Linked DNA regions of Metabacillus sp. B2-18. Each later gene encodes a partner of the first gene's protein in a complex. Links are inferred from orthologs where the notes say so. Each region holds a gene or a part of one and is shown on either strand. Other genes may lie near its edges. The genes, in order: secG and secY.

The links.
Region 2: the proteins of secG (region 1) and secY are in contact, whole or in part, in a crystal structure (PDB 5AWW), measured with the Thermus thermophilus proteins. The link is inferred for Metabacillus sp. B2-18 from one-to-one orthologs. Residues at the interface, in WP_223903268.1 of Thermus thermophilus: Tyr5, Ile9, Tyr12, Leu13, Ala16, Leu19, Val20, Val23, Leu24, Gln26, Glu27, Pro28, Gln30, Gly31, Ala32, Asp34, Leu35, Met36, Gly37, Gly38, Ser39, Ala40, Asp41, Leu42, Phe43, Ala45, Arg46, Val48, Tyr53, Thr56; in WP_096411648.1 of Thermus thermophilus: Leu14, Gln16, Arg17, Phe20, Ile34, Pro35, Pro37, Ile72, Arg108, Arg109, Asn112, Gln113, Arg116, Ile117, Ile120, Pro145, Gly146, Trp147, Phe152, Phe155, Val156, Val159, Thr160, Val162, Ala163, Gly164, Ala166, Leu167, Trp170, Glu173.

The regions. Positions count from the first base shown.
Region 1 is NZ_CP088245.1:4,282,600-4,296,973, forward strand. What follows is about bases 2,530-5,279. They hold secG (preprotein translocase subunit SecG), read right to left. Parts: upstream 4,147-5,279; coding sequence 3,913-4,146; downstream 2,530-3,912. Other genes in these bases: rnr (ribonuclease R), read right to left, coding at 2,530-2,947; LPC09_RS21700 (alpha/beta hydrolase), read right to left, coding at 2,980-3,720; LPC09_RS21710 (nuclease-related domain-containing protein), read right to left, coding at 4,556-5,279. In the rest of the region: SsrA-binding protein SmpB, read right to left, coding at 18-485; more of rnr, read right to left, coding at 602-2,529; more of LPC09_RS21710, read right to left, coding at 5,280-5,539; eno (phosphopyruvate hydratase), read right to left, coding at 5,945-7,237; gpmI (2,3-bisphosphoglycerate-independent phosphoglycerate mutase), read right to left, coding at 7,375-8,910; tpiA (triose-phosphate isomerase), read right to left, coding at 8,903-9,664; LPC09_RS21730 (phosphoglycerate kinase), read right to left, coding at 9,751-10,935; gap (type I glyceraldehyde-3-phosphate dehydrogenase), read right to left, coding at 11,178-12,185; LPC09_RS21740 (sugar-binding transcriptional regulator), read right to left, coding at 12,450-13,469; LPC09_RS21745 (glutaredoxin family protein), read right to left, coding at 13,614-13,847; rpoN (RNA polymerase factor sigma-54), read right to left, coding at 13,880-14,374. UniProt on the Bacillus subtilis protein: Involved in protein export. Participates in an early event of protein translocation.
Region 2 is NZ_CP088245.1:140,254-153,302, forward strand. The notes cover bases 9,709-12,617. They hold secY (preprotein translocase subunit SecY), read left to right. Parts: upstream 9,709-10,471; coding sequence 10,472-11,764; downstream 11,765-12,617. Other genes in these bases: rpsE (30S ribosomal protein S5), read left to right, coding at 9,709-9,805; rpmD (50S ribosomal protein L30), read left to right, coding at 9,818-10,000; rplO (50S ribosomal protein L15), read left to right, coding at 10,032-10,472; LPC09_RS00825 (adenylate kinase), read left to right, coding at 11,823-12,476; map (type I methionyl aminopeptidase), read left to right, coding at 12,473-12,617. Also shown: tuf (elongation factor Tu), read left to right, coding at 1-41; rpsJ (30S ribosomal protein S10), read left to right, coding at 1,308-1,616; rplC (50S ribosomal protein L3), read left to right, coding at 1,660-2,289; rplD (50S ribosomal protein L4), read left to right, coding at 2,317-2,940; rplW (50S ribosomal protein L23), read left to right, coding at 2,940-3,227; rplB (50S ribosomal protein L2), read left to right, coding at 3,255-4,085; rpsS (30S ribosomal protein S19), read left to right, coding at 4,143-4,421; rplV (50S ribosomal protein L22), read left to right, coding at 4,439-4,783; rpsC (30S ribosomal protein S3), read left to right, coding at 4,787-5,443; rplP (50S ribosomal protein L16), read left to right, coding at 5,445-5,879; rpmC (50S ribosomal protein L29), read left to right, coding at 5,869-6,072; rpsQ (30S ribosomal protein S17), read left to right, coding at 6,093-6,356; rplN (50S ribosomal protein L14), read left to right, coding at 6,396-6,764; rplX (50S ribosomal protein L24), read left to right, coding at 6,801-7,112; rplE (50S ribosomal protein L5), read left to right, coding at 7,137-7,676; rpsN (30S ribosomal protein S14), read left to right, coding at 7,701-7,886; and 5 more genes. UniProt on the Bacillus subtilis protein: The central subunit of the protein translocation channel SecYEG. Consists of two halves formed by TMs 1-5 and 6-10.

The DNA.
Region 1 (14,374 bases):
ATTGTAAGGTTTTCCCACTACATTTTTTGACGTTCTCTAAAGGCACGTTCGATATCACGCTTTGCTTCCTTCTTCTTCAGATCTTCACGTTTATCGTATTTCTTTTTCCCTTTACCAAGACCGATTAGCACCTTTGCATAACCATTTTTCAGATACATCTTTAAAGGAACAAGGGCATAACCTTCTTCTTTGGTTGCACCAATTAGTTTCACAATCTCACGCTTATGAAGTAATAGCTTCCTTTGTCTTAGTGGATCGTGATTATAGCGATTTCCTTGTTCATACGGGCTAACGTGCATGTTCAATAGAAATACTTCTCCACGATCGATACGTGCATAGGAATCCTTTAAGTTTACACGTCCATTACGAATTGATTTAATTTCCGTACCTTGAAGGACAATGCCAGCTTCAAATGTTTCTTCTATTGAATAGTCATGATTTGCTTTTTTGTTTTGGGCGACTACTTTTCCCATACCTTTTGGCATTGTGTTCACTCCCCTCGATCTAGCGATACGTTCTATTTTAGCAAAAATTGGACTGTAACTCAATAAATAGAGCTAAAGAGAGACTGACACTAAGGATTGTCAGTCCCTTCAGATCATTAGCGTTTTTTCTTACGTTTTGCTTTTGGTGCATTTTCAAAGTGCTTTTTCTTCTTTTTACGAGGAGGACGTGTTGACCATTCGCCATCTTTGTCATTTCCACGTGTTTTGCTGTTATTACCGCCGCCACGACCATTGGAATCTTTTCTTCCTTTACCAGCAATGATGACTTTTGGTTTGTCTTTTTCAGGACGTCTTCTTGTCCCTTTCATACCAACAATTTCGAAATCAATAGCGCGCTCGTCTTTGTTTACATTTACTACACGTACAGTAATTTCGTCACCAATTCTGTAGACATTACCAGTACGTTCACCAATCATCGCATAATGTTGCTCATCATACCGGTAATAATCATCTGTCATATAGCTGACGTGAATAAGACCTTCTATTGTATTTGGAAGTTCCACGAACATACCGAAGTTTGTAACAGAACTGATCATACCGTCATATTCTTCGCCAATTTTATCAAGCATGTACTCCGCTTTTTTCAGTTCATCTGTTTCACGCTCTGCCTCTACCGCTCTTCGTTCCATGTTGGAGGATTGTTCAGCGATCACAGGTAAGCTTTCCGCCCAATGTGCACGAGTTTCTTCATCAACTTTTCCTTCTATTAGATATGTGCGGATTAAACGATGCACAATTAAATCAGGATAACGACGAATTGGTGATGTAAAATGTGTGTAAAACTCCGTAGCTAGTCCAAAGTGACCTAAGCTTTCTGGATCGTATTTCGCCTGTTTCATTGAACGGAGCATAACTGTTGAGATAACTGTTTCTTCTGGTTTACCCTGTACTTCTTCTAAAATATCTTGCAATGCTCTTGGATGAATTTCATTTCCTGCACCCTTTACTGAGTACCCAAAATTCGTAATGAACTGAAGAAATTTTTGTAGTTTTTCAGCATTTGGATCTTCATGAATTCGATATATAAACGGTACATTCATCCAATGGAAGTGCTCTGCTACTGTTTCATTGGCAAGCAGCATAAACTCTTCAATAAGACGCTCTGCTACTGAGCGTTCGCGAATCACAACTTCCGTTGGCTTTCCTTCTTTGTCGACAAGCACCTTTGCTTCTTTAAAATCAAAGTCAATGGCACCACGCTCCATACGCTTTTGGCGCAGTACTGCTGCAAGCTCACCCATTTGTTCAAACATTGGAATAAGACTTTCATATTTTTTTAGAAGCTCTTCATCGCGGTCTTCTAAAATTTTATTTACATCAGAGTACGTCATACGCTCTGTTGTTTTTATCACACTCTGGAAAATTTCATGTTTAACAACTGTTCCTTTTTCATCGATTTCCATCTCACAAGAAAGTGTTAAACGATCCACTTTAGGATTTAAAGAACAAATTCCATTTGATAAACGATGTGGAATCATTGGAATCACACGGTCAACAAGATACACACTTGTTGCGCGGTCTAATGCTTCGCGATCAATTGGTGATTGCTCTGTTACATAATGACTAACATCAGCGATATGAACACCCAGCTTATAGTGGCCATTATCTAACTTTGTTACTGTAACTGCGTCATCTAAATCTTTTGCATCGGCTCCATCAATTGTAACAATTGTTTCGTTCCTTAAATCACGTCTGTCTTTAAGATCTTCTTCTTTTATCGTCTCTGGAACATCGTTTGCTTGCTCGAGTGCTTCAACCGGGAATGGGCCTGGCAATCCGTGCTTATGAATAACGGATAAAATATCAACACCTGGATCATTTTTATGACCAAGAATATCAATAACTTCCCCTTCTGCACTCATGCGTCCTTCAGGATAAGTTGTTAATTTCACAACAACCTTATGTCCCTCTACAGCACCCTTTGATGCATTTTTAGGAATAAAAATATCATTGGCGATTTTTTTATCATCAGGAACAACAAAACCAAAGTTTTTGCTTTCCGTATAAGTACCAACAACCTCTGTTATTCCACGCTCTAAAATACGGACAATCGTTCCTTCTTGTCTTGTCCCACCTGTGCTTGCACTGACTCTGACCATAACAACATCACCGTGCATAGCCGTTTTCAATTCAGTAGGTGGAATAAAGATATCATCTAAAGCAGTGTCCTCAGGGTCAACAAAAGCAAATCCTTTTGAGTGACCAATTAGCTTCCCTTTAATTAAATTCATTTTTTCTGGCAACCCGTAACGGTTGCTTCTTGTTCTTACAACGAGGCCCTGATCCTCCATAACAACTAATGCTTTCACAAAGTCTTTAAACTCCGTTGAATCCTCTATTCCAAATGCTTGCTCAAGCTCTTGAACAGTTAGGGGCTTATAAGCTTCCTCTTTCATAAACGAAAGCAGCTTATCAATATGTACTTGAATTTCTTGATCCATTTTCATCCTCCTTTTCTCGTTCTAAAAAAACCTTACCAATCAAGGCTTTCTAAAAATTGATACACATCCTCATGGAGTTGATCACGTTCTTTATCAAGTGTTAACACATGTCCAGACTCTTCGTACCACTTTATTTGCTTATGATCATTTTCTACTTCATTGTAGATGATGTTTGCACTGTCAGTGTTAATCATATGATCATGTCTACCTTGTGCCACAAACGTTGGCGAATAGATCATGTCTACATTATTTCGGACATCTGCAATTAACTCTTGTAAGGCTTTTAATGTATTCATTGGAGTCTTCTCAAACTCCTTCATCTCTTCTTCTATTTCCTCAGGAGACTTCCCTTCAAACTTTTTATAATTTCTCGCGTACTCGAGAACTCCTTGATACATAACTTCCTCACTTTTAATGTACATTGGTGCACACATTGGGACAATTCCCTTTACAGGTAAAGTGTAACCCAATTTTAATGAGAAAACTCCACCAAGTGATAATCCCCCAACAGCTATGTCCTCAAAACCCATATTTTTCAAATGTTCATACCCTTCTTGTACGTCCTTCCACCAATCTTCAGGCCCTGTATGAACGAGCTCCTCTGGCGGTACACCATGGCCTTTATACTGTGGTGCATGACATGTATAGCCTTTTTCACTAAGAAAGCGTGCCAGCATTCGAACATCCGCTGTGTTCCCTGTAAATCCATGTAATAATAAAACAGCTCTATCGCCGCCTTCAAATGTAAACGGCTTTGGTAAAACTCTTTTCATTCTTACTACTCCTTACTATCTTTTATTTAGTTTATCCCATAAATGCCATCAGTATTACTAAACTAACATTAAGCTATGTATTCTTTACACTTCTATTTAATCAAACACTTTAGCTCTTGAACAATTGTTTGCTTAGTAGCATCTAGCCCCAAACAAAAAAGAGCCTGTTTCTACAGACCCTTTACTTATTATTTATTGAACTACATATGCTACTAAAACAGTTAAAACAAAGAATAAAACAGAAAGTACGACTGTGGCACGGTGTAAAACTAAGTCTAGTCCACGAGCTTTTTGTTTTCCAAAAAGCTGCTCCGCTCCACCAGAGATTGCCCCTGATAACCCTGCGCTTTTACCAGATTGTAATAACACAACTGTAATTAAAGCAACTGAAACGATAACAAGTAGAATAATTAATGCTGTATGCATGAGTTGACACCTCCTGAAATGCGCACAAATAGATAGTTTAAATGTACCATACTTCTTTTTGATTCACAATAAAACATTCATCTGTATATGTTTTTTTCTTAGCAAAACGAAATGTTACTTCCCCGTTAATCATTGATGCAAATGGGGATGTACGGTAAATGTACTTACGTTTCTGTATATGAGCAAAGTGTAAAGCACGCAGAAGGAGGACTTTTTACAGATTTTTTTGTTAAGGCTAACTAGTAATTTCGTGGGTTAACCACGAATATGGGTGGTTATCCGCGATGATGGAGCTTTTATCCGCGATTATTGGAATTTATCCGCGGTGATGGAGCCTTTATCCGCGATTATCGGAATTTATCCGCGGTGATGGAGCTTTTATCCGCGATTCAACTAATTTCGTCCATCGTTACTGACGCTTCCCATTTTCCAGATTGTCCAAGAAATAGATTCTATTTTTATTTTGCCCTGTACTCCTCAAATTCATAGTCTGAAACAGTCTAGTAGCAGTGTCAGAAGAATGTAACTTCAAAAACTCTCTTAGTTCCCTATTAGAAATTGTTGTCTTAATTAAAAGTTGATAATCTTCAACCGCCTTAATATGAGCATGTTTATCTTTTGCCCTGCAACTGGGACAAAACCAATTCCCTTTAACACGTTCCATTGGAAGTGCAGCACATTTAGGACAAAAGACACCTTTAAGAAGGTTACTTTCTATTAAATTAAATTTTTCTAGAATGGAGGAGTCTCCTTCTGTATGTTTTTTTAGTAATAATTTAAATATCTTTTTTAAAGCTTTTTCTTCTAATTGGTTTGTGGTTTTGGATTTTTCTAATTGAAGTATTTTAGTAGGTAACTCTTCTTTGTGGATCACTTTGTGGTGAATATGACGTTCATCTGGGGACGTGGTTATAATTGTGTAGGGATTACTAATAACGACTAATGATTGTATTTCTAATTTTTCTAATTTGTTGATACACAACCATTCTTTTAAGTTAGACTTTTGACGTTCAAGCTGAGTCAATGGATAAGCATAGGCAATCTCTTTCCCGTCTTTTGTTTGAATAAGTTGTTTAAATTTAGGATCAAAATAAATAGTTCCGGAGAAATTCTTTATCTCGAGGATAATCGCCATTTTGTTAGTGAAAATTAACGTGTCCATTTGAAAGAAATGTTTGTCTGTTTTTAATCTTAAATGGTGAAAAACAAAGTAGTTTTTTTCATCAAGGTAGCTGAGCGGATAGTCAATGGACTGCTCCCCTTTATAACCAGCCATTCTCTTGTTGTACTCTTCAGTAATGATCGGCAAAGTTGGATGGTATTCGGGTATCCGTGGAAGTAACGCTTCTAATTGAACGATAATACGGGGCTTTTCACGGTGTTTTATGATCATTTTTTCACTCCATATGTAGTTTTGATGTATGTATTCAATATTTTTTGAGAAAATCCTTCTAGTTCCGGGTAAAAAATCTGTTTATCCGCTATTTCAAGGGGCTTTCCGCGATTCTGGGCTTTTATCCGTGATTCCAAGAGGCTTATCCTCGGTTCTGGGCTTTTATCCGCGATTTCAAGAGTCTTATCCTCGGTTCTGGGCTTTTATCCGTGATTAGACAATTTCAGACAAAAACCGAGCTCCTTCCTTTGCCAGCTTCCACATTCCAGTACGAAGCCTCACGAGCAAAACAGGTTTCGCGCATGCAGTACAGATTATGGTACCCAAAGTTTCCCGCACTCCCTATCTTTCATACACCACAAAAAAACTGCCGCACCACGCGGCAGTTCTCCAACTCAACTTAAATTATTTCTTTAAGTTATAGAAAGTTTTAATTCCATCGTATCTTGAAGCGTCTTGTAATTGATCTTCGATACGTAGTAATTGGTTGTACTTCGCAACACGGTCAGTACGTGATGGAGCACCAGTTTTAATTTGACCAGCGTTTGTTGCAACTGCGATGTCAGCAATTGTTGTATCTTCAGTTTCACCAGAACGGTGAGAGATTACTGCTGTGTAACCAGCGCGTTTAGCCATTTCGATTGCTTCGAATGTTTCAGTAAGTGTACCGATTTGGTTAACTTTGATAAGGATTGAGTTACCGATTCCTTTTTCAATACCTTCAGCAAGTTTTTTCGTGTTTGTAACGAATAAGTCATCACCAACAAGTTGAACTTTACCGCCAAGGCGTTCAGTTAATAGTTTGTGACCTTCCCAGTCGTTTTCATCTAAACCGTCTTCAATTGAGATGATTGGGTATTTAGAAGCCATTTCTTCGTACCAGTCAACCATTTCAGCAGAAGTTTTTACAACACCTTCTCCTGAAAGATGGTATTTACCGTCTTCTTTGTTGTAGAACTCAGAAGAAGCAGCATCCATAGCAAGCATTACTTGCTCACCTGGTTTGTAACCAGCTTTTTCAATTGCTTCGATAATTGTTTGAAGAGCTTCTTCGTTTGATCCTAAGTTAGGAGCGAATCCACCTTCATCACCTACAGCTGTGTTAAGACCTTTAGCAGAAAGAACTGATTTTAGGCTGTGGAAAATTTCCGCACCCATACGTAGTGCTTCACGGAAGTTTTCAGCACCTACAGGCATAACCATGAATTCTTGAATGTCAACGTTATTATCAGCGTGCTCTCCACCGTTAACGATGTTCATCATTGGTACTGGAAGAGTTTTCGCGCTGAATCCGCCAAGGTATTGGTATAAAGGAACTTGTAGGTAATCTGCAGCAGCACGAGCAGCAGCCATAGATACACCAAGGATAGCGTTAGCACCTAATTTACCTTTGTTTTCTGAACCATCAAGCTCGATTAAAGCTTGGTCGATTGCGATTTGCTCAGTAACATCGAATCCAAGTAATTCTGGAGCGATTAATTCGTTTACGTTTTTAACCGCTTGAAGAACACCTTTTCCAAGGTAACGTTCTTTGTCACCGTCACGAAGCTCAACTGCTTCATATTCACCAGTTGAAGCACCACTTGGTACTAACGCGCGTCCCATAGCGCCTGATTCTGTGTGTACTTCTACTTCTACCGTTGGGTTACCACGAGAGTCTAATACTTCACGAGCATATACGTCTACAATGTATGGCATATTGTTTAATCTCCTTTTTTATAAAGAATTTTTTAGTTTGATTTAGTTCTGCCTTTTCATCAATCCATTGTTTGATATCGGAGGTCAGAGGCCGGATTTGAGGCATTCGGAGAAACAACCGATTGCTTTATTTAAAATTACTTTTTAATTAGTGTTGTTCCAGTCATTTCAGCAGGCTTTTCTACATTAAGTAGATCTAGCATTGTTGGTGCTAGGTCACCTAAAATACCATCTTCACGAAGTGTAACTCCCTCTTGTGTCACAATGACAGGTACAGGGTTTGTTGTGTGAGCTGTCATTGGCTCACCGTCTAATGTTACGACTTCATCTGAGTTACCATGGTCAGCTGTGATGATCGCTTTACCGCCTTTTGCAACAATAGCGTCCACAATTTTTCCTAGGCACTCATCAACTGTTTCGATTGCCTTGATTGTAGGTTCAAGCATTCCGGAGTGCCCAACCATATCAGGGTTTGCGAAGTTTAAAAGTATTGCATCAAATTTGTCAGCTGCAATTTCGCCAAGTAACGCGTCCGTTACTTCGTAGGCGCTCATTTCAGGCTTGAGATCATATGTTGCAACCTTCGGAGAATCAATTAAGATTCTTTCTTCGCCTGGAAACTTCTCTTCACGTCCGCCACTCATAAAGAATGTTACGTGAGGATATTTTTCCGTTTCAGCAATTCGAAGTTGAGTTAGATTATTTTGAGATAATACTTCACCGAGCGTATTATCAAGATTAGTTGGCTTGAATGCCACATATCCGTCGACTGTTTCACTAAAGTGTGTTAAACACACAAAGTGTAGGTTTTTCGGATGATTTTCACCACGATCAAATGAACGGAAATCTTCATTTGTGAACGTGTTGGAAATTTGAATCGCACGGTCAGGGCGGAAATTATAGAAAATCACCGCATCATTGTCTTCAATCGTTGCAACTGGTGAACCGTCTTCTTTTGTCATAACAGATGGAATGACGAATTCGTCAAAAATTCCATTGTTATAAGAATCGGCAACAAGCTCATCTGGTGTGCTGTAAGTTGGGCCTTCACCGTATACCATGGCACGGTAAGACTTTTCAACACGATCCCAACGCTTATCGCGGTCCATAGAGTAGTAACGTCCAGATAATGTCGCAATTTCCCCGACACCGTATTCTTTGATTTTTTCTTGAAGTTCATCCAAGTAAACTTTTGCCGTTTTTGGACCAACGTCACGACCATCTAAGAAGCCATGAATGTAAACATTATTTACGCCTTCATCTGCTGCAAGCTTTAAAAGGGCATATAAATGTTGAATATGGCTATGAACGCCACCGTCAGATAGCAAACCGAATAAGTGAAGATTTTTACCTGTGTTTTTCACATGATTAATAGCTTCAACAAACGTGTCGTTTTTTGCAAACTCACCTTCGCGAATTGCTACGTTTACACGTGTTAAGCTTTGGTACACAATACGACCTGCACCAATATTTAAGTGACCTACTTCAGAGTTCCCCATTTGACCTTCTGGAAGACCTACTGCCTCACCTGAAGCGATTAATTGAGCATGAGGATATTGATTCCAAAAGCGATCAAAGTTAGGCTTTTTCGCTTGTGCAACAGCATTACCTTTCGTTTCTTGGCGGCAAGCAAAGCCGTCAAGAATAATTAGTGCAACTGGTGCTTTACTCATTTTTGCTACCCTCCAAAAGTTGAAGGAAAGATTGAGCTTCTAAGCTAGCTCCACCTACTAATGCACCATCAATATCAGATTGTGCCATATATTCTTTGATGTTAGCAGGCTTTACGCTACCGCCGTATTGAATACGAACTGCTTGTGCAACGTCAGAAGAGAATTGCTCTGCAATCACTTGACGAATGTGAGCACATACTTCGTTAGCATCCTCAGCAGAAGAAGATTTTCCTGTTCCGATTGCCCAGATTGGCTCATACGCAACAACAGTTTGTTTTACTTGATCTTCTGATAAACCTTGTAAAGCTTTCTTTACTTGGTCTCCTACTAGATCATTTGTTTTTCCTGCTTCACGCTCTTCTAATGTTTCACCACAACAAACGATTGGCGTTAAACCATGCTGGAATGCAGCTAGAGTCTTTTTGTTTACTGTTTCATCTGTTTCAGCAAACATTTCTCTACGCTCAGAGTGACCTAAGATCACATAGCTTACACCAAGATCTTTTAGTGCTACTGGGCTAATTTCGCCAGTGAAAGCTCCATTTTCTTCAAAGTGCATATTTTGTGCACCTACTTTTAGGTCACTGCCTTCTGTTGAAGCTACAAGGCTTTCTAAAAATAGAGCTGGAGCACAAACTACTGAGTCAACGTTTTCAGCAGAAGGCACTAGACTTTTTACTTCCTCTACAAAGCTTTTTGCTTCTGAAGAAACTTTGTTCATTTTCCAGTTACCTGCGATAATTGGTTTTCTCATTCTTTACACCGTCCTCTTCCGAGTGCAATTTTTCAGCAGAATAGATGTCGCGACAAATCTACATTTGCGAAAAACGCATTCGATTTTTATTTATCGTTTAATGCTACAACACCTGGAAGCTCTTTACCTTCCATGAATTCTAGAGAAGCTCCACCACCAGTAGAAATGTGGCTCATTTTATCAGCCAAATTGAACTTTTCTACAGCGGCAGCTGAATCTCCTCCTCCAATTACGGAATATGTATCATTTGCTTCAGCTAATGCTTCTGCAACTGCTTTTGTACCACCAGCGAATGCTTCTAATTCGAATACACCCATTGGTCCATTCCAGATGACAAGCTTAGAGTTTTTAATAACGTCAGCGTAGATTTCACGAGTTTTTGGACCTGCATCAAGACCTTCCCAATCACTTGGAATGCTATCGATTGATACAATTTGAGTGTTCGCATCGTTTGAGAAGTCATCTGCTACAACAACATCAACAGGCATGTAGAAGTTAACGCCTTTTTCTTTTGCTTGATCAAGGTATGATTTTGCTAAGTCAATTTTGTCTTCTTCTAATAATGATTTACCAACATCATGACCTAAAGCTTTGATGAATGTGTAAGCTAGTCCACCACCGATGATTAGGTTGTCTACTTTATTAAGCAGATTATCTATTACACCGATTTTGTCTTTAACTTTTGCTCCACCGATGATTGCAGTAAATGGGCGCTCTGGGTTTGATAAAGCTTTCCCAAGAACTTCAAGCTCTTTTTCCATTAAGAAACCTGCAACAGCTGGAATATGTTTAGCGATACCTTCAGTTGAAGCATGTGCACGGTGTGCTGCTCCGAATGCATCGTTCACATAAATGTCAGCTAATTCAGCAAAAGCTTTCGCTAATTCTGGATCGTTTTTCTCTTCACCAGGATAGAAACGAACGTTTTCTAATAATAGAAGTCCGCCTTCTTCTAATTTTGCGATTTCAGCTTTAACAGTTTCGCCGTATGCTTCATCTGTTTTCACAACATTTTTACCAGAAAGCTCTTGTAGTTTTTCAGCTACTGCATTTAAGCGAAGCTCTTCAACTACTTCACCTTTTGGACGACCTAAGTGACTTGCTAAAACAACTTTAGCACCTTGCTCACTTAAGTATTGGATTGTTGGTAAAGCCGCACGAATACGTGTTTCGTCTGTTACTTGTCCATCCTTCATCGGTACGTTGAAATCAACGCGACAAAAGACGACTTTTCCTTTTACATCAATGTCTTTAACTGACTTTTTGTTCATGGAAAGCCCTCCTAATTTGAAATGCGGAAGCGCCTCGTTCAGGCCCGACAAGCACAAGACGAGCCTCACAGAAAGGTGTTCTTTACTTTTATGTGAGGATTGGCTTGTGAATCGAGGGTCTAGGCGCTGAAGCTAGACACCAAAACTAGTATAAAGCCTATTTTTCTAAAATAAAAGAGGAAAGGGGATACTCCCCTTTCCCCATTTGAGTATAGCTATAAAGTTTCGTTATCTTTTAAGAATTAAAGACCTTTAGAAGCAAGGTAGTCAGCAAGGTCAACTACGCGGTTAGAGTAACCACTTTCGTTGTCATACCAAGAGATAACTTTTACCATTTGGCCTTCCATTACCATTGTAGATAATGCGTCGATTGTTGAAGAGTGAGGGTTACCATTGTAGTCACCAGATACTAATGGCTCTTCGCTGTAAGCAAGGATTCCTTTAAGATCACCTTCAGCAGCTTCTTTAAGTGCTGCGTTTACTTCATCAACAGTTACTTCTTTGTCTAACTCAGCAACTAAGTCAACTAAAGAAACGTTAGGAGTTGGAACACGCATAGCTCCACCGTTTAATTTACCTTTTAATTCAGGTAATACTAGAGAAACAGCTTTTGCAGCACCAGTTGAAGTTGGGATGATGTTTTCAGCTGCCGCACGAGCACGACGGTAGTCTTTGTGTGGTAAATCTAAGATTTGTTGGTCATTTGTGTATGAGTGAACAGTTGTCATCATTCCACGTTTGATACCGAATTTATCATTTAATACTTTAGCGAATGGTGCTAAGCAGTTAGTTGTACAAGAAGCGTTAGAAATTACATCGTGGCTAGCTGCATCGTATTTGTCTTCGTTAACACCCATAACGATTGTGATATCTTCATCGCTTGCTGGAGCAGAGATGATTACTTTTTTAGCGCCTGCTTCTAAGTGTTTTGCAGCGTCAGCACGCTTAGTGAAGAAACCAGTAGATTCAACAACGATTTCAACACCTTGCTCACCCCAAGATAATTTCGCTGGGTCACGCTCAGCAGATACTTGGATTGTTTTTCCTTCAACTACAAGGTTGTTACCGTCAACAGAAACTTCTGCATCTAATTTTCCGTGAACAGTATCATATTTTAAAAGATGAGCTAACATGTTAGCATCTGTTAAGTCATTAACTGCTACAACGTCAACGTTAGGATTTTTTAAAGCTGCACGGAATACATTACGACCAATACGTCCAAAACCATTAATACCGATTTTTACTGCCATGATAAATTTCCTCCTTTAATTTTGTTCAGGCTATGTACCTTGAACACTTACATTAAGTTTGTTTCACCTTACTTAACACTTAAACAGTATAAAAAATTTATACCTAGTGTAGTTGTCTAGCTTCACCGCCTAGCCCCTCAAGGTCATAAGCCGCAAGTGAATAAAAGACAGAGAACGTCTTCCATTCACTTGCATCTTATGCTTGTCGGGGCTTTGCAAGGCGCTTCCGCTTTTTTTAAGCGAAACATATATAATCAGGGGTGTTTAGTCCCTTATTAACTCATTTGCTGCCCCTTCATCAGTGATAAGGACAGAGTCTAACCCTTGTTTCATATAGGCCTTTATTGCCTTTGCTTTTGATGCACCACCTGCTACAGCGATAACATTAGGTACTTCATCAATATCATCAAGCTGAATTCCCACAGTTTGAACTTTATGGACTATTTCTCCCTCTTGATCAAAATAGTAACCAAATGCCTCTGCAACAGCATTTCCTTGCTCAATTTTAAGGAAATCTTTCTCCGGAGTTTTCCGGCGCTCTGCCATTGTTTTAGCGTCTCCTATTCCATGGATGACCATACTTGAGGATTTCAGAATCGCTAAAAGCTCTTTTATAGAAGGCTCCTCGATGATTGATTGATATGCTTCTTTACTTAGTTGATCTGGTACATGTAACAGTCGATAATTTCCGCTTGCACGCTCTGCCATTTTTGCACAAATAGTGTTTGCTTGATTTTCCACTGTTTCACCAAGTCCTCCACGTGCTGGGACGAATAATATTTCACGGTTTTTACTATCAGGTGTCATCATTTCTGCTACCGATACGAGCGTTGTCCCACCAGTAACGGCGACGATATTTTTACCATTTAACCGTTCTTTTATACATGTCACACATGCTCTTCCCATTTCTTTTTTTACCCATGGAGATTGATCACTATCACCCGAAACAACGATAACTCTGTTTAATTGGAACTTCTCCTTTAATGTATTTTCCAAAGAAGATAATCCTAAAACATCTTTCATCATTTCTTCGAGATTAATAAGTAAAGAAGTGCCATCGTTTGTTAACGTCATACCTGATGTGTGGATCTCAATCAAATTCTGATCTTTTAAAAACTGAACTTCATTCCTTAGAATTCGTTCACTCAGGCCAAGACTAGTAGAGAGACTTCTGCGTCCAATCGGCTGCATTAATCGTATGTATTGAAGAATTTGATAGCGTTTTTGCATAACCGTTAACAGGTCAGGCAATAATTTTCTTTGTACTTCTATAAGTGATTTCATTTGCTATCCCTTTCTGAGTCGATATGGACCTATTTCGTCCCGCTATGACTTATTATGTCCCACCCACTCAAAAAAAAATCTCCCTGCTACAACTTTTATTTTAACAGGGTAAATTTGCATATTCAAGAAATGTTTATTGACTTTTTAAAGTAAGCGATTTCTTATGGAATCTTTATCCAAAATACCATAAGAAACAACCTCATTATCTATTTCCACCACTGGAATCATGATTTGGAACTTTTCCAGCAGTACATCATCTTTGTAAATATCCACCACTTCATAGTGAAAATCCAATTCTTTTTTTAGTTCATGTATGATCGTTAACCCTTTCTCACATAATGAACAGTTCTCTTTTGAATAAAAGGTTATTTTCTTCATTTACTGCTGCACTTCCATTTCGATAATTGGTATTAATACTCTTTTCTTATTGCTGATGTTGGAATATTTAATTGCTCTCTATATTTTGTTACGGTTCTCCTTGAAATACTAATATCATACAAGGTTTTTAACTCATTAGCTATTTTTTGGTCTGAAAGAGGTTTTTTCTTGTTCTCTGAATCTATTAATTTTTTCAGCTTCATTTTCACTGAAGCTGAGGAGATATCTCCATTTTCTTCAGCTACCTTGTTCGTAAAAAATGTTTTCATCATCACTAAGCCATGTGGAGTTTGAATGAACTTATCCTTCACCGTCCGACTAACTGTTGATTCATGAATATCTAAAATATCAGCAACTTCCTTTAATGTTAAGGGTTTTAAATGACTTTTCCCATGAATAAAAAAATCTTGTTGCTTTTGAATGATCACTTTCATTACATTAATCATCGTTTCTTTTCGCTGCTCAATCGCTCTTTGCAACCATTTTCCTTGTGTTAATTTTTTGGAATAATAGCTTTGAGCTTCTTC
Region 2 (13,049 bases), 4.1 Mb from region 1 along the record:
GTACAGTAGGCGCTGGCGTTGTAGCTTCTATCCAATCTTAATTTGTAATTGATAAAAGGCGAGCATATATTGCTCGTCTTTTTTTGTATATAAATTTAAACACTAATGTGAATGGAGTTTATAAATTCGATGAAACTCCAAATGATGGCTAATTGTAGAAAAATAACTTTCTTAAAGAGAATGATGAACAAAGGAGGTGAAAATGAAGAGAGAATTGGTCTTCATAAGGAGAATGAAGAACAAAGGAGGTGAAGATGAAGAAAGAGATGGTCTTCATAAAGGGAATGAAGACCAAAGATGATAATAATGAAGAGAGAAATGGTCTTCATAAAGAGAATGAAGACCAAAGATGATAATAATGAAGAGAGAAATGGTCTTCATAAAGAGAATGAAGACCAAAGATGATAATAATGAAGAGAGAAATGGTCTTCATAAAGGGAATGAAGACCAAAGATGATAATAATGAAGAGAGAAATGGTCTTCATAAAGGGAATGAAGACCAAAGATGATAATAATGAAGAGAGAAATGGTCTTCATAAGGAGAATGAAGACCAAAGGTGATAATAATGAAGAGAGAAATGCTCTTCATAAGATGGATGAAGAGCAAACATATTGTTAATGAAGAAAGAGATGATCCTTATTACCAATATGAAGCAAGAACGAGGTTATATTTATATGAGAATTGAACTCATAAGAGCACTCACTTCTCTATAAAAATAACACCAAGACAATCAAGCTGCTCAAATCCTATAAAAATATGATAAGATACTTCTCTTGACACCCAGTTCATCAATTTCGATTGCCATAAATAAACCACAATCATAAATCTCGTATTATACCTTTTCAGTAATAAGCACGAGTACCTACAAAAAATGCATACATCTAATATTCCTTGGTACTTCGATAAATGAATTAATTCTATTTCTACTATATAAATAAGTTTTCTCTTAAGTCGTATCTGATTATTGAGACATAAATTAGACTGAATAATGATCATCTTAATAAGATCTTTCTTTTAAAAAAGATTATTTCACTTACATTTCTAATACATGAATAATAAACCAACAATGATATCCTTGATATCTTTATACATTCTATGTATAATATGAAAAGTGCTCAAGAAACTAGGTATTTTAAATAGTTCTTGCATCTAACATAAGTTTTATGTATAATAGACAATGTTGGTCTTTGACTGCGATGAAGCAGGAGGTTGCCGATACACACGGCCGCTTTGCCATGGCGTGTGTAGGGAAAATTCTTGCGGAGAAAATGTCTATTTTAAAAGTAGGCGAAAAGGAGGGAAAATAATGGCAAAACAAAAGATTCGTATCCGTTTAAAAGCTTATGATCACAGAATTCTTGATCAATCTGCAGAGAAAATTGTGGAAACTGCAAAACGTTCTGGTGCAAATGTTTCTGGTCCAATTCCGTTACCAACAGAAAGATCAGTATACACAATCCTACGTGCAGTTCATAAATACAAAGATTCTCGTGAGCAATTCGAAATGCGTACGCATAAGCGTTTAATTGATATCATCAGCCCAACACCACAAACAGTTGATGCTTTAATGCGTCTTGACTTACCGTCAGGTGTTGATATTGAAATCAAATTATAATTTTTTAAAATAAATGATTGATAATTTATAGGAGGTGTGACTCATGACCAAAGGAATCTTAGGAAGAAAAGTCGGTATGACGCAAGTATTTGCTGAAAACGGTGATTTAATTCCGGTAACTGTTATCGAAGCTACTCCAAACGTGGTTCTTCAAAAGAAATCTGTTGATACTGATGGATACAACGCGGTTCAATTAGGATTTGAAGATAAACGTGAAAAGCTTTCTAACAAACCAGAAAAAGGACACGTTGCAAAAGCTAATACTGCACCTAAGCGCTTCGTTAAAGAACTTCGTGAAGCTAGCTTAGAGCAAATCGAAGTAGGTCAAGAAGTCAAAGTTGATATTTTCACAGCAGGTGAAATCGTAGATGTAACAGGAGTTTCTAAAGGGAAAGGTTTCCAAGGCTCTATTAAACGCCACGGACAATCTCGTGGACCAATGTCCCACGGTTCTCGTTACCATCGTCGTCCAGGTTCAATGGGACCTGTAGCACCTAACCGTGTATTCAAAAACAAACTATTACCAGGTCGTATGGGTGGAGAGCGTATTACTGTTCAAAACTTAGAGATCGTTAGAGTAGATGCAGAACGCAATCTATTATTAATCAAAGGTAATGTACCAGGACCTAAAAAAGCACTTATCACTGTGAAAAGCGCAGTTAAATCTAAATAATTTCTTTAAGAAAGGAGGAATTGGGTAATGCCTAAAGTAGCATTATTAAACCAAACTGGATCAAACGTTGGAGAAATCGAACTTAATGATTCTGTATTTGGTATCGAACCTAATCAGCATGTATTATTTGAAGCGGTTATCATGCAAAGAGCTTCCTTACGTCAAGGATCTCACAAAGTAAAAAATCGTTCTGAAGTAGCAGGCGGAGGACGCAAACCTTGGCGTCAAAAGGGTACTGGACGTGCTCGTCAAGGATCTATTCGCTCTCCACAATGGCGCGGTGGTGGTATTGTATTTGGACCAACTCCACGTTCATATGCTTATAAATTACCTAAAAAAGTTCGCCGTTTAGCAATCAAATCAGCTTTATCATCAAAAGTAGTTGACAACGATATCGTTGTTTTAGAGGATTTAGCACTTAACGCACCAAAAACAAAAGAAATGGCTTCTGTTCTTAAAGGTCTTTCTGTTGAAAGAAAAGCGTTAATTGTAACAGCTGACAACAATGAAAACATTGCATTATCAGCTCGTAACATCCCTGGAGTAACAGTTGTTACTGCGAGTGGTGTAAATGTACTTGATGTACTTAACCACGATAAGCTTATTATGACGAAAGCTGCGGTGCAAAAAGTAGAGGAGGTACTTGCATAATGAAAGATCCTCGTGATATTATTAAGCGCCCCGTAATCACTGAACGTTCAACAGATCTTATGACTGAGAAAAAATATACGTTTGAAGTAGATGTTAAGGCTAATAAAACTGAAGTTAAAGATGCGATCGAATCAATCTTTGGCGTAAAAGTTGAAAAAGTAAACATCATGAACTACAAAGGTAAATTAAAGCGTGTTGGTCGTTACAGCGGTTTAACTAACCGTCGTCGTAAAGCGATCATCAAGCTTACTGCAGATAGCAAAGAAATCGAATTATTCGAAGTATAATTTCAATAGAAAAGGAGGGATATCGATATGGCGATTAAAAAATATAAACCAACCTCAAACGGTCGTCGTGGAATGACAGTATCGGATTTTGCTGAAATCACGACAGATCAACCAGAAAAATCGTTACTTGCACCTTTACACAAAAAAGGTGGACGTAATAACCAAGGTAAATTAACAGTTCGTCACCAAGGTGGTGGACACAAACGCCAATATCGTGTGATTGATTTCAAACGCGACAAAGATGGTATACCAGGACGCGTTGCTACAATCGAGTACGATCCAAATCGTTCTGCTAACATCGCACTAATCAACTATGTTGATGGTGAGAAAAGATACATCCTTGCACCTAAGAATTTAAAAGTAGGTCTAGAGATTATGTCTGGTCCTGAAGCAGATATTAAAGTAGGTAATGCACTACCATTACTTAACATTCCTGTAGGTACAGTAGTACACAACATCGAATTAAAACCTGGTAAAGGTGGTCAATTAGTTCGTTCTGCAGGTACCTCTGCTCAAGTATTAGGTAAAGAAGGTAAATACGTACTTGTACGTTTAAACTCTGGTGAAGTTCGTATGATTCTTGCTACTTGCCGTGCAACTGTAGGTCAAGTAGGAAACGAGCAACATGAACTTATCAACATTGGTAAAGCAGGTCGTTCACGTTGGTTAGGCAAACGTCCTACTGTTCGTGGATCTGTAATGAACCCTAACGATCACCCACACGGTGGTGGTGAAGGACGCGCTCCAATCGGACGTAAATCACCAATGTCTCCATGGGGTAAACCAACACTTGGAGCTAAGACTCGTAAGAAGAAGAACAAATCAGATAAATTTATCGTGCGTCGCCGTAAAAAATAACGTGATTGAACTACGGTTCAATCGAACCGTAGCACGATCGCGAAGGGAGGTACAATCATGGGCCGTAGCTTAAAAAAGGGACCATTCGTTGATGATCATTTAATCAACAAAGTTGAGAAATTAAATGAAACTGAGAAAAAGCAAGTTATTAAAACTTGGTCACGTCGTTCTACAATTTTCCCACAATTTATTGGTCACACTATCGCTGTTTATGATGGTCGTAAACATGTTCCTGTATATGTAACTGAGGATATGGTAGGTCATAAACTAGGTGAGTTCGCACCTACACGTACTTACAAAGGTCATGCTAGTGATGACAAAAAAACAAGACGTTAATGAGAGGAGGCATTTAAATGCAACAATCTAAAGCTGTCGCAAGAACAGTTCGTATTGCTCCTCGTAAAGCTCGTTTAGTTTTAGATCTTATTCGAGGTAAGCAAATAGGTGAAGCAGTAGCGATTTTAAACCACACGCCAAAGGCTGCTTCTCCAATCATAGAGAAAGTATTAAAATCGGCAGTGGCTAACGCTGAACATAACTATGAAATGGACATTAATAGCTTAGTTGTAACAGAAGCTTATGCAAACGAAGGTCCAACTCTTAAACGTTTCCGTCCACGTGCTATGGGTCGCGCAAGTGCAATCAACAAACGCACAAGCCACATCACAATCATCTTAACAGAAAAGAAGGAGGGATAATCAGTGGGTCAAAAGGTAAATCCAGTCGGTCTTCGTATCGGAGTTATTCGTGATTGGGAGTCAAAATGGTTCGCAGGAAAAGACTACTCAACTCTTTTACATGAAGATATTAAAATTCGTGAATATGTTACTAAACGTCTTAGCGATGCATCTGTTTCTAAAATTGAGATCGAGCGTGCTGCTAACCGTGTAAACATTACAATCCACACTGCTAAGCCAGGTATGGTAATCGGTAAAGGTGGTACTGAAGTTGAAGCACTTCGTAAAGCACTTAACCAATTAACTGGCAAACGTGTACACATCAACATTCTTGAAATCAAAAAAGCTGATTTAGATGCTAAATTAGTTGCTGAAAATATTGCACGTCAATTAGAAAACCGTATTTCTTTCCGTCGTGCACAAAAACAAACAATTCAACGTGCTATGCGTGCTGGTGCTCAAGGTATCAAAACACAAGTATCTGGTCGTTTAGGTGGAGCAGATATCGCACGTGCTGAACACTATAGCGAAGGAACAGTTCCACTACACACACTTCGTGCTGATATCGATTATGGAACAGCTGAAGCTGATACAACTTACGGTAAATTAGGCGTAAAAGTTTGGATCTATCGTGGAGAGGTTCTTCCTACTAAGAAGAAAACTGAGGAAGGAGGAAAATAATATGTTATTGCCAAAACGCGTAAAATATCGCAGAGAGCACCGTGGAAAAATGCGCGGTCGTGCTAAAGGCGGTACTGAAGTACATTTCGGTGAGTTCGGAATTCAAGCTCTTGAAGCTTCTTGGATCACAAATCGTCAAATCGAAGCTGCTCGTATTGCGATGACACGTTATATGAAACGTGGCGGAAAAGTTTGGATTAAAATCTTCCCTTCTAAGCCTTATACTGCAAAACCTTTAGAGGTACGTATGGGATCTGGTAAAGGTGCTCCAGAAGGTTGGGTAGCTGTTGTAAAACCAGGTAAAGTTATGTTTGAAATCTCAGGTGTAACTGAAGAGGTAGCACGTGAAGCTTTACGTTTAGCTTCTCACAAATTACCGATTAAAACGAAGTTTGTAAAACGTGAAGAAATTGGTGGTGAATCAAATGAAAGCTAATGAAATTCGTGACCTTACCACTGCTGAAATTGAACAAAAAGTAAAGTCTCTTAAAGAAGAGTTATTTAATCTTCGCTTTCAATTAGCGACAGGACAATTAGAAAACACTGCTCGCATCCGTGAAGTTCGTAAATCGATCGCTCGTATGAAAACTGTTATCCGTGAAAGAGAGCTTGCTGCTAATAATCGTTAATAAGAGAGGAGGTTTACTGAATGAGTGAACGTAACCAACGTAAAGTTTATACTGGTCGTGTTGTTTCTGACAAAATGGATAAAACTATCACTGTTCTTGTTGAAACATACAAAACACACCCATTATACGGTAAACGTGTAAAATACTCTAAGAAATACAAAGCTCATGATGAAAACAACCAAGCTAAAACTGGCGATATCGTAAGAATTATGGAAACTCGTCCATTATCTGCGACAAAACGCTTCCGTTTAGTTAGTGTTGTTGAAGAAGCTATTATCATTTAATATTGTTCGGATAGTTAATTCCGAAGGGAGGTAACATAGATGATCCAACAAGAATCTCGTTTGAAAGTTGCTGACAACTCTGGTGCTCGTGAAGTATTAACAATTAAAGTGTTAGGCGGTTCTGGTCGTAAAACTGCTAACATCGGTGATGTAATTGTTTGTACGGTAAAACAAGCAACACCAGGTGGCGTTGTCAAAAAAGGTGATGTTGTTAAAGCTGTAATCGTGCGCACTAAGAGTGGTGCTCGTCGTTCTGATGGCTCTTACATCAAATTTGACGAAAACGCATGTGTTATCATTCGTGATGACAAAGGTCCACGTGGTACACGTATTTTTGGACCAGTTGCACGTGAATTACGTGAAAACAACTTCATGAAAATCGTTTCTTTAGCTCCAGAAGTTCTATAATAAATTGAATTGCCTTACTAAGGAGGTGCAACTAGGATGCATGTTAAAAAAGGTGATAAAGTAATGGTTATCTCTGGTAAGGATAAAGGTAAACAAGGCGTAGTTCTTGCTTCTTATCCTAAAAAAGACCGTATTCTTGTTGAAGGTATTAACATCGTGAAAAAACACGCTAAACCTTCACAAGCAAACCCACAAGGTGGAATCTTAAACCAAGAGGCACCTATCCATGTATCAAATGTTATGCCACTTGATCCTAAATCTGGTGAGCCAACTCGTGTTGGTTATAAAGTGGTAGACGGTAAAAAGGTACGTGTAGCAAAAAAATCTGGTGAAACTTTAGATAAATAGTAAATCAGGAAGGGAGGTATATGTATGAACCGCCTTAAAGAAAAGTATCAAAGTGAAATTACTCCTGCATTAATGAAAAAGTTTTCTTACAAATCAGTAATGCAAACTCCAAAAATCGAAAAAATCGTAATCAACATGGGTGTTGGTGATGCAGTATCTAACTCAAAAGCTCTAGACGTAGCTGTTGAAGAGTTAGGACAAATCACTGGTCAAAAACCAGTTGTAACGAAAGCTAAAAAATCAATCGCGGGCTTCCGTCTACGTGAAGGTATGCCAATCGGTGCAAAAGTTACACTTCGTGGTGAGCGTATGTACCAATTCTTAGATAAATTAATTTCTGTTTCATTACCACGTGTACGTGACTTCCGTGGGGTTTCTAAGAAATCATTTGATGGTCGTGGAAACTACACTTTAGGTGTGAAAGAGCAATTAATCTTCCCTGAGATTGATTATGATAAAGTTAACAAAGTTCGTGGTATGGATATCGTTATCGTAACAACTGCGAATACTGATGAAGAAGCGCGCGAACTATTAACACAGTTCGGTATGCCGTTCCAAAAATAATCGCTAGTAAAGGGAGGCGAAATTGTGGCTAAAAAATCAATGATTGCTAAGCAAAAGCGCACGCAAAAGTTTAAAGTACAAGAGTACACTCGTTGCGAACGTTGCGGACGTCCACACTCAGTACTACGTAAATTTAAGCTTTGCCGTATTTGTTTCCGTGAACTTGCTTACAAAGGTCAAATTCCAGGCGTGAAAAAAGCTAGCTGGTAAAACCGTATAACGGGAAGGAGGTTATTTAGTAATGGTTATGACAGATCCTATTGCAGATATGCTTACTCGCATTCGTAATGCGAATATGGTACGTCACGAAAAACTTGAGTTTCCTGCATCAACAATCAAAAAGGAAATCGCTGAAATCTTAAAACGTGAAGGTTTCGTACGTGACGTAGAGTATGTAGAAGATAATAAACAAGGTATCATTCGTATTTTCTTAAAATACGGTGCTAACAATGAACGTGTAATTACAGGCCTTAAAAGAATCAGTAAACCAGGTCTTCGTGTATATGCTAAAGCTGGCGAAGTACCACGTGTACTTAACGGATTAGGTATTGCGATCGTTTCAACTTCTCAAGGTGTTTTGACTGACAAAGAAGCTCGTGCAAAACAAACTGGTGGAGAAGTATTAGCATACGTTTGGTAATACGTTTAAATAGAATGGAGGTGTAATGAATGTCTCGTATTGGTAAGAAATTACTTGAAATCCCAGCTGGTGTTACTATTAACATCGCTGATGATAATACTGTAACAGTTAAAGGACCTAAAGGTGAATTAACTCGTACATTCAATATTGATATGAAAATCGCTATTGAAGATAACGTGTTAACTGTTACTCGTCCTTCTGATGCTAAGGAGCACCGTGCTTTACACGGTACAACTCGTAGCTTATTAGGAAACATGGTAGAAGGTGTTTCTAAAGGTTTTGAAAGAGGTTTAGAACTTATCGGTGTCGGTTACCGTGCTTCTAAATCTGGTAACAAGTTAGTTCTTAACGTTGGTTACTCTCACCCTGTTGAAATCACACCTGAGTCTGGTATTGAAATTGAAGTACCATCACAAACTAAAGTTCTTGTAAAAGGAACTGATAAAGAGCGTGTAGGTGCTATTGCAGCTAATATTCGTGACGTTCGTCCACCAGAGCCTTACAAAGGTAAAGGTATTCGCTACGAAGGCGAACATGTACGTCGTAAAGAAGGTAAAACTGCGAAGTAATATCGCTTAGTTGATAAGAAAGGAGTGACCTAAATGATTACTAAAGCTGATAAAAATGCTGTACGTAAAAAAAGACACGCACGTGTTCGTGCTAAGTTAACAGGCACAGCTGAACGTCCTCGTTTAAACGTATATCGTTCTAACCAACACATTTATGCTCAAGTAATTGACGATACTAACTCAGTTACTTTAGTAAGTGCGTCTACATTAGATAAAGATCTTAATTTAGATTCTAAAAGCAATGCTGATGCTGCTCAAAAGGTTGGAGAATTAGTAGCAAAACGTGCTATCGAAAAAGGCGTTAAAACAGTTGTATTTGATCGCGGGGGTTATCTATACCATGGTCGTGTAAAGGCTCTAGCTGAAGCTGCTCGCGAGGCTGGACTAGAATTTTAATCGCAAAAGGAGGGACACAAAGAATGCGTCGTATTGATCCAAACAAATTAGAGCTTGAAGAACGCGTAGTTACGGTAAACCGCGTTGCAAAAGTTGTTAAAGGTGGTCGTCGTTTCCGCTTTGCAGCACTAGTTGTTGTAGGTGATAAAAACGGTCATGTAGGTTTCGGTACTGGTAAAGCTCAAGAGGTACCAGAAGCAATCCGTAAAGCAATTGAGGATGCTAAGAAAAATCTAATTGAGGTACCAATGGTAGGTACTACAATTCCTCACCAAGTTATCGGTCAATTTGGTGCAGGTAACATTCTCTTAAAACCAGCATCAGAAGGTACTGGAGTTATCGCAGGAGGACCTGTTCGTGCGGTACTTGAGTTAGCTGGTGTAGCTGATATTCTTTCAAAATCTTTAGGTTCAAACACTCCAATTAATATGATTCGTGCTACAATCTCTGGATTAAATGATCTAAAGAGTGCTGAAGAAGTTGCGAAGTTACGTGGAAAAACGGTAGAAGAACTGTTAGGATAAGGAGGGAAAACAATGGCGAATAAGTTAGAAATTACCCTCACTCGCAGTGTGATTGGTCGTCCTGAAGATCAACGTATTACTGTTAAAACTCTTGGACTTAAAAAGTTACACCAAACTGTTGTTCAAGAAGATAATCCTGCGATTCGCGGTATGATTAATAAAGTTGCTCACTTAGTTACAGTTAAAGAACAATAATAGAAACATAAATATATAAGGAGGTGTCCCGATGAAACTTCATGAGTTGAAACCAGCAGAAGGTTCACGTAAAACACGTAATCGTGTTGGTCGTGGTATCGGTTCTGGTAACGGTAAAACAGCTGGTAAAGGTCATAAAGGACAAAATGCTCGTTCTGGTGGTGGAGTTCGTCCTGGATTCGAAGGTGGTCAAACTCCTTTGTTCCAACGCTTACCTAAACGTGGATTCACAAACATCAACCGCAAGGACTTTGCAATTGTTAACCTTGATGTCCTAAACCGTTTCGAAGACGGTACAGAGGTTACTCCAGAGTTATTACTTGAAACAGGCGTTGTAAGTAATGTGAAATCTGGTGTAAAAATCCTTGGTAACGGCCAGTTAGAGAAAAAACTTACTGTAAAAGCTAACAAATTCTCAGCTTCTGCTAAAGAAGCAATTGAATCTGCTGGCGGTACAGCTGAGGTGATCTAATGTTTAAAACAATCTCCAATTTTATGCGCGTGGGTGATATTAGAAGTAAGATCATATTCACCCTTTTAATGTTAGTAGTATTTCGTATTGGTACGTTCATACCTGTGCCTAATGTTAATGCTGATGTGTTAAAGGCCCAGGATGAACTTAACGTGTTCGGAATTCTAAATACATTCGGTGGTGGAGCATTATATAACTTCTCTATTTTAGCGATGGGAATAATGCCATACATCACAGCTTCAATCATCATTCAACTTTTACAGATGGATGTTGTTCCGAAGTTTACTGAATGGTCTAAACAAGGTGAAGTTGGGCGTCGTAAGTTAGCTCAATTTACAAGATACTTTACGATAATATTAGGTTTCATCCAAGCGTTAGGTATGTCTTACGGGTTTAACACCCAATCAGGAGGATTATTAATTAATAACCCTGGTATAGGAACATACTTGTTAATTGCGATTGTATTAACAGCAGGTACAGCATTCTTAATGTGGTTAGGAGAGCAAATCACTTCTAAAGGTGTAGGAAATGGTATTTCCATTATCATCTTTGCAGGGATTGTAGCAGGGATTCCCTCAACTGTTAACCAAATTTATGCACAACAATTCGAAGATGCCGGTGATCAACTTTTCATTAAAATTGTGACAGTTGTCATCTTAATTTTAGCAATATTAGCTGTTGTAGTAGGAACGATCTTTATTCAACAAGCACTTCGTAAAATACCAATTCAATATGCTAAGGGTGCTGGTAACAAAAACATGGGTGGCGGTCATTCGACACACCTACCGTTAAAAGTTAACCCAGCTGGTGTAATTCCTGTTATCTTCGCGGTATCATTTATTATTACACCTCCTACTATTGCATCTTTCTTTGGTCCTAACGATGTGACAGATTGGATATCGAAAACTTTTGATTACACACAGCCAATAGGTATGGTTATCTATGTTGCGTTAATCTTAGCATTTACGTACTTCTATACATTTGTTCAAGTTAATCCTGAACAAATGGCGGATAATTTGAAGAAACAAGGCGGTTATATCCCTGGTATTAGACCAGGTAAGAGCACGCAGGAATATGTTACAAAGGTATTATATCGTTTAACTTTTGTTGGTTCTCTTTTCTTAGCAGCTATAGCTGTTCTTCCTGTTTTCTTCATTAAATTTGCTGATCTTCCACAATCTGCACAGATTGGTGGAACTAGTTTATTAATTGTTGTCGGTGTAGCACTTGAAACAATGAAACAACTTGAAAGTCAGCTAGTGAAACGTCATTATAAAGGCTTTATTAAATAATGAGGATATGGGAAATCCTTCCCATTCCCTCTAAATAGAGACTGAGGGGGGAATACAAATGAATCTAGTATTAATGGGTCTTCCTGGTGCTGGGAAAGGAACTCAAGCTGAACGTATTGTAGACAAATACGACATCCCTCATATCTCAACAGGAGATATGTTCAGAGCTGCTATGAAAGAAGAAACAGAACTTGGTCTACAAGCTAAGTCTTTCATTGATAAAGGAGAATTAGTTCCCGATGAAGTTACCATTGGTATTGTTCGTGAACGTTTAGGCAAGAATGATTGTCAAAAAGGTTTCCTTTTAGATGGCTTTCCAAGAACAGTAGCTCAAGCAGATGCGCTTGAAGGAATTCTAACAGACCTAAACAAACAGATTGATTATGTCATTAATATACAAGTTAATAAAGATATCCTAATGGAACGATTAACTGGTCGTCGTATCTGCAAACAATGTGGAGCAACTTACCACTTAGTATTTAATCCACCTGCTAACGAAGGTAAGTGTGATAAATGCGGTGGCGAGCTTTACCAACGCGCAGATGATAACGAAGAAACAGTAGCTAATCGTTTAGAAGTGAACCTTCAACAAACACAACCTCTATTAGACTTTTATAATGAAAAAGGTTATTTAAGAAATATAGATGGTGAACAGGATATCGATCTAGTATTTAACGACGTTGATCAACTGGTTGGAGGACTAGGTGCATGATCATTTGTAAGACTCAGCGTGAACTAGAAATTATGCGAGAAGCAGGACGAATTGTCGCTTTAACTCATCAAGAATTAATTAAACACATTAAACCTGGTGTAACGACGAAGGAACTGGATGTAATTGCCGAAAAATTTATTCGTGCACATGATGCAATTCCTTCATTTAAAGGGTATAATGGTTTCCGCGGAAGCATATGTGCTTCAGTAAATGAAGAGCTCGTTCACGGAATACCGGGTGATCGTGTATTAAATGACGGGGACATCATTAGTATCGATATTGGTGCGAAATATAATGGATATCATGGTGACTCAGCTTGGACCTATCCTGTTGGTAAGATTTCTGATGAAGCTCAAAGATTATTAGATGTTACTGAAGAATCTTTATTCAGGGGTCTTAAAGAAGCAAAGCCAGGCGATCGATTATCTAACATTTCTCATGCTATCCAAACATATGTTGAAGAGCATGGCTTCTCAGTTGTGAGAGAGTATGTTGGTCACGGTGTCGGGCAGGAGCTTCATGAAGATCCTCAGATCCCTCATTATGGTCCACCAAATAAAGGTCCTAGGTTAA